Gloeothece verrucosa PCC 7822: one gene and its partner. The protein of the gene in region 2 binds, or shares a complex with, the protein of the main gene of each other region. Links are inferred from orthologs where the notes say so. Each region holds a gene or a part of one and is shown on either strand. Other genes may lie near its edges. The genes, in order: glmM and cdaA.

Region 1 (3,190 bases), 2.1 Mb from region 2 along the record:
TATTAATTATTTACTGGCGAGTAGCGAGTTTATTATTAATTACTGTGTATTTGATGATTCCCGGTTGGCAAGTGAGTTATATAACCGGTTTTGCCGCACGGGTTCTGATTCCTATTTCTTTGTGGTTTTGGGTGGATTTAAATGATGAAATTAAAGATTTGCCACCCAGTAAATTAAAAACCACTCTCACCTCTTGGCGTTGGGCGATCACTATTTACACTACTTTAGGTGCGAGTGCCATGATTCCTTTTCTCTCTTGTGCCTTTAATGAAAAAGCCGTCGATACCCCCTTCTGTCGAGTTTGGCTAGAAGCGCCCTGGCAATTTAGGGAATTTTTTCATCCTAATACCGAGGCCGAAGTGTTAGGCTTTTTCGGTTTGCTCGGATTAGTGGTTTATTTACTTTACTTTGTCTATTTTGTTTTTATTCGTTTAGCCAAACAGGGACGTATTGCTCTTGAACAATGAATAATTCCCTTGAAAAGCGGCTAGAACAATACACCCTTAAACGTCCTCAAGAAATTTTGCTAGTCAATATTCAGATTCTTGAGGAAAAAGACCAAATTTTAATCTTTAAAGGATTTTCCAGTTCTTTAATGGGTGCTACGGCTGCCGATGCCGATGTTCCTCTGATTCCTGAAACGGCGGAAATTATCAGCATTGACCGTCTTCTAAGCCCTTATAATCCCAATAATCCTCGTTATATCCAAGCCGGACTCTCTCTAGCGCAAATGGAGGAACTCTTGACACAACTTAGCGTCTGAGGCAAAAGAATCGCTAAGTTTAATTGTGCCAAAGAGTAGATTTTTTATCCCAACTCTGAAATAAAGATATATTCTTAGATGGTAAATACGTCGTGTGAGGAAAACTTAATATGGTAACTTCTATATATCATAACGGAAATGGTCGTCTAAATGCGGCCAGCCAAGATCCCGGAAAAGTTAAATCCCTCAATCATCTTTCAGTGCTGCCAAAAATTCCCCTTTTTGGAACCGATGGGATTAGAGGAAAAGTGGGTGAGCTTTTAAATGCCCCTTTTGCCCTACAGTTGGGATTTTGTGCGGCGCAAGTTTTAAAAGCCTCGGTAAAAGAGACAAAACCCATTATTATAGGGCAAGATTCCCGCAATTCTAGCGATATGTTGGCTATGGCCATGGCAGCCGGGTTAACCTCTGCCGGAGTCGAAGTGTGGCATTTGGGATTATGTCCTACTCCCTGTGTGGCTTACTTAACGCGCACCTTAGAGACGATGGGCGGCATTATGATTTCGGCTTCTCACAACCCTCCTGAAGATAACGGAATTAAATTTTTTGATCATCAAGGATTAAAACTGCCTAAAGATTTAGCTCAACAAATTGAAAACCTTCTTTTAAACAATTCTATTGATTCTCAAAACGGGTTAACACAAACTCATTTAGGATGGGGAAAACATTATCAACGCCGCGAATTAATACAAGATTACTTGCAGACCTTGAGGCAATCTTTGCCGGTAGGGGTAGATTTACAAGGAATGCGAATAGTGCTAGACCTAGCTTGGGGAGCATCAGTAGAAATTGCCCCTGCTCTGTTTCGCGCTTTAGGAGCCGAAGTGATCTGTTTACATGAAAAACCCGACGGCGATCGCATTAATGTTAACTGTGGTTCTACCCATCTCGAGTTATTACAACAAGCTGTCAAAGAATATCAGGCCGACTTAGGGGTAGCGTTTGATGGAGACGCGGATAGGGTTTTAGCAGTAGACTCCCTAGGGCGAGTGGTAGATGGTGATTATATTCTCTATTTTTGGGGTCAAACCCTTAAAGCGCAAAAACAATTGCCAGATAATTTAATTATCGCTACAGTGATGGCCAATTTAGGCTTTGAAAACGCTTGGCGCTCTCTTGGGGGTCAATTAATTCGCACGGCGGTGGGCGATCAGCACGTTCAAGCCCAAATGTGGGAAACTGGAGCCATGTTAGGCGGCGAACAATCTGGACACATTATTTGTCATCATCACGGTGTTTCAGGAGATGGAATTCAAACCGCTTTACATCTGGCGGCTTTAGTCCATCAGTCGGGTAACTCTTTAGCCGCCTTAGTAGAACAAAGTTTTCAGCCGTATCCTCAAATTCTTCGCAATGTGCGGGTAGAAGATAGAGAACGCCGCTCTAAATGGAAAGAGTGTGAACCCTTGCAAAAGGCGATCACTCTTGCCGAAACCGAAATGGGAACACAAGGACGAGTATTAGTCCGGGCTTCAGGAACTGAACCGTTAATTCGAGTTATGGTAGAATCCCAGTGTGCCCAATCAGCTAACTATTGGACAGAACACTTAGTCAAGGTGGTTCAACACCATTTCACTTGATCACTCGAGAATTTTATTGATTTTTATTAACGCTAGGTAGAAACAGTCTGCCTAGCAAAACTCTATGTTAAATTGGAGTCAAGGTTCACTCCTGCCCGTTTCTCTGGTTGGGTTTTCCTCAAGGGCAAATGTTGCTCTGTGGAACTTAGGTTAACTCGGGGCGCGAACTTTTTGGCGGCTGCCTCAAGGCAGTCATAATCTCTATTAAAGGTAATCTGGATTCACCTATAGTGACATCCTCCCGACGCTGACCCTATCGGGTACAGCGCGGGCTTCCCAACCTCACGGTCTGCGCTAGCGCAGTGCCTTCGGCATCAGGCATTTCTAGTTACTTCCTTTTTAGGGTTTTTCGCCACTTATCTAGTAGTTCTTGGTACAGACGAAAAGAGATGTTTCTCCCAACAGTGTTACCCCGACAGCCCGACTGCATAGACGTTTTGCTTCCCCAGAGTCCCTGGGTACTGGCTACCAATCTTTTTTTGGAAGACTTAGACCTAATTACGGTCAAGTTTTTCCCCAAGCACCGCAAACCAACCATTGGTTTTGTTTCCTGCTTGGAACCCCATAACTTGAGTTGTCAAGGTACTGTACCGTCCCCAGAATTTGGAGGTTCCGACTTTCGCCTACCTTTCACTCTCAATCTGGTCAGTGGTTAGCTGATAGAATTATTGTACCATATTGGTACAGATATGACTGAAAAAGATTTGCACGTAAGACTTTCGACTGAAGAAATGAAAATGCTCTCAAGGTATTGCCAAAAAACTAAAAGGACAAAGACAGATGTTATCCGTGAGCTTGTTAGATTATTGCCCGTCTTAGGGGCATCGAACCCCCCAAAAGTTAAAAA
Region 2 (3,147 bases):
AATTTTGCCCTAGATTCCGGTTGTACCATCATTGTTGATAACTGGTTAGAGTTAGAAACCCTGGTGAAATTAGGCGGCAATCGCTCAAAATCCATTAGAATCATGTTGCGCTTGACTCCTGGGATTGAATGTCATACCCATGAATATATTCGCACCGGACATTTAGATAGTAAGTTTGGCTTTGATCCCCATCAATTAGAGGCAGTTTTAACCTACGTTAGCGAAAATCCTGTCTTTAACTGCATTGGTTTACACGCCCATATCGGCTCTCAAATCTTTGAAACACAGCCGCATTACGACTTAGCCGCCGTCTTGGTAAGCTGTATGAAAGCCGCTCTAGAGCGAGGTTTACCCATTGAAGAATTAAATATCGGAGGCGGGTTAGGCATTCGCTACACCGAAAAAGATGACCCCCCAACTATTGAAGCATGGGTAAAAAACGTAGCAACCGCCCTCAGCGAAGCTTGTCAAGCTCAACAAATCCCTCTACCGAAATTAATGGCTGAACCTGGGCGCTCGCTGATCGGATCAGCTTGTGTCACTGCTTACACCGTAGGAAGTCGTAAAGAAATTCCCGATCTTCGCACTTACATCGCGGTAGATGGGGGAATGTCAGATAATCCGCGTCCTATTACTTATCAATCCTTATATCGGGCGATTATTGCCAATAAAATGTCGAGTGCGGCCACAGAAACCGTCACCATTGCTGGCAAACATTGTGAGTCAGGAGATATTCTAATTAAAGAGGCTCTATTGCCCAAAACCGAACCCGGGGATATTCTGGTGGTCATGGGGACAGGAGCTTACAACTACAGTATGGCTTCTAACTATAATCGCTTATCTCGTCCGGCTGCGGTGCTGGTCAATGAAGGAGAAGCCAATCTCATTTTGCAGCGCGAAACTTATGAAGATGTGCTGCGCTGTGATCGCCTCCCCGAAAAACTGGCAAATTTCCCAAATAAATAAAGAACCAAGGTAGGCTATTGCTTGTAATCTATAAGTGAGCCAAATCCTTTTCTTTATCTGTTTGTTAATCCTAACTTCTAGGTGACGAACAATCAAGGTAGATTAAAATTGCCCACTGTAATTCATCATTGATACTTTATCATTTATCATTCTCATGTCGGGTTTTCCTGACCCTCGTCTCCCATCTTGGCTGATTCAAAACAGCGTTGATATTGGATTAGTTCTCGCCTTGACCTATTTGATGCTTCTAGTCATTGGCGAACGCCGTACCTTATGGATGGTCAGAGGCTTAATCATATTAATGCTGGCGGCTGTAATCAGCCACAAATTGGGCTTAACATTATTAAGTTTTGTGTTGGAAAAATTAGTGCTAGGGTCGGCAGTGGCGATGGCTGTCATTTTTCAGGCAGAATTTCGCCGCTTTTTGGAACAGTTGGGACAAGGCCATCTGCTTCAATTGTTTCAACGCCGTTCTCCGGCTCCTAAACCCGACAATGTGATTGATGAAATTGTGGATGCAGTCAAAGAACTGTCACAAAACCGTACAGGAGCTATCATGGTATTAGAGACAGCTAGTACAGTAGACACACGAGTATTTGTCAATGGTGGGGTGGGGATCAATGGAGAAGTCTCCAAAGAACTAATCCAAACCATTTTTCAACCCAAGACCTTACTTCATGACGGAGCCGTTTTTATCCGAGGTTCTCGAATTGTTTCTGCTGGAGTCATTTTACCTCTGTCCGAGCGAACGGCATCTCGACAACTCGGAACCCGCCACCGCGCCGCAATGGGGATTACAGAGCGCGTCGAAAATTGTATTTGTGTGGTAGTTTCTGAAGAAACCGGCTCGATCTCTTTAGCAGAAAGAGGCCTGCTCAATCGGCCCCTCACAAGCAGTAAACTAAAAGAGTTATTAGAAGAAAGATTTTCTCCTTCAGTAGAAAGAGAAGCTGTTGCTCCTGGTTTAGGTCGTTTTAGCCTTTTGCTAGAGCCTGTTGTCGAGTTTACGTCATCGATTTTTAAAAAGAAGAAATGACAGTTAAGCCTATTGTGTTACAAGAGTTACCCACTGATCTCGATAAAACCCGTCTGCCGCAGCACGTGGCGGTTATTATGGACGGGAATGGCCGCTGGGCAAAACGGCGAGGTCTTCCTCGGATTTTAGGTCATCAACGAGGAGTAGACGCGCTTAAAGATTTGTTGCGCTGTTGTCGTGATTGGGGAGTTCCCGCCTTAACCGCTTACGCCTTTTCTACGGAAAATTGGGGCAGACCTATAGAAGAAGTTGAATTTTTGATGACTTTGTTTGAACGGGTCTTAAGGCGAGAACTTAAGGAAATGATGGAAGAGAATGTGAGAATTCGCTTTGTGGGCAATTTGGAAGCTTTGCCCTCTTCTCTACAGGATGAGATAGACCGTTCTATGCAGGAGACAAAAGAGAATACCGGCATCGAGTTTTCTGTTGCTACTAATTATGGCGGACGACAAGAAATTATTCAAGCCTGCCGCGCGATCGCTTCTCAAGTTAAACAGGGAGAAATTAACCCAGAGGATATTGATGAGGCCCTTTTTGAGCGTCATCTGTATACTAGCGGCGTGCCCTATCCAGATTTATTGGTTCGTACCAGTGGCGAGATGAGAATTAGTAATTTTTTGCTCTGGCAGTTAGCTTATGCTGAAATTTATGTGACTCAAACCCTGTGGCCGGATTTTGATCGTAAAGAGTTTCATCTAGCATTATTAAATTATCAACAACGAGAAAGGCGGTTTGGAAAAGTGTAAATAATTCAAAATTTAAAAATTTATCTAGGGTTAAATAGTGAAGTATATGACCTCAAATTTAATCAATAAAAATTTATATGCTCAAGATTTTAATTTGTGGTTAATAGAGACCATTAATCAACTGAAGACAGGAGACTTTCAAAATGTTGATATCGAGCATTTGTTAGAGGAGTTAGAGGGGTTGTCAGGACGGGATAAACGGGAATTAAAAAGCCGTCTTAGGGTGTTAATTGCTCATCTCCTTAAGCGACGATATGTTACAAACTCAGATTATTATCGAGGATGGGAGTTAACCATTAGAGAACAACGAAGAGAGTTAGGCAATTTATTGAAACAGTCTCCGAGTTTGAAAAACTATTTTTTAGACATATTTCCTGAAGTTTGTCAAGATGCTTTAAT

The links.
Region 1: the proteins of cdaA (region 2) and glmM are in contact, whole or in part, in a crystal structure (PDB 7OJS), measured with the Bacillus subtilis proteins. The link is inferred for Gloeothece verrucosa PCC 7822 from one-to-one orthologs.

What each region holds. Positions count from the first base shown.
Region 1 is NC_014501.1:3,400,001-3,403,190, forward strand. Bases 246-3,108 are described here. They hold glmM (phosphoglucosamine mutase), read left to right. Parts: upstream 246-873; coding sequence 874-2,343; downstream 2,344-3,108. Other genes in these bases: CYAN7822_RS14945 (DUF3177 family protein), read left to right, coding at 246-467; CYAN7822_RS14950 (DUF7734 family protein), read left to right, coding at 464-763; CYAN7822_RS14960 (hypothetical protein), read left to right, coding at 2,733-2,999; CYAN7822_RS39065 (hypothetical protein), read left to right, coding at 3,033-3,108. Outside these bases: more of CYAN7822_RS14945, read left to right, coding at 1-245; more of CYAN7822_RS39065, read left to right, coding at 3,109-3,190. UniProt on the Bacillus subtilis protein: Catalyzes the conversion of glucosamine-6-phosphate to glucosamine-1-phosphate. Glucosamine-1-phosphate is used for cell wall biosynthesis.
Region 2 is NC_014501.1:1,259,785-1,262,931, reverse strand. Bases 242-3,061 are described here. They hold cdaA (diadenylate cyclase CdaA), read left to right. Parts: upstream 242-1,120; coding sequence 1,121-2,002; downstream 2,003-3,061. Other genes in these bases: CYAN7822_RS05590 (DUF29 domain-containing protein), read left to right, coding at 2,795-3,061; uppS (polyprenyl diphosphate synthase), read left to right, coding at 1,999-2,748; lysA (diaminopimelate decarboxylase), read left to right, coding at 242-966. Also shown: more of lysA, read left to right, coding at 1-241; more of CYAN7822_RS05590, read left to right, coding at 3,062-3,147. UniProt on the Bacillus subtilis protein: One of 3 paralogous diadenylate cyclases (DAC) in this bacteria, catalyzing the condensation of 2 ATP molecules into cyclic di-AMP (c-di-AMP). Upon expression in E.coli leads to c-di-AMP synthesis.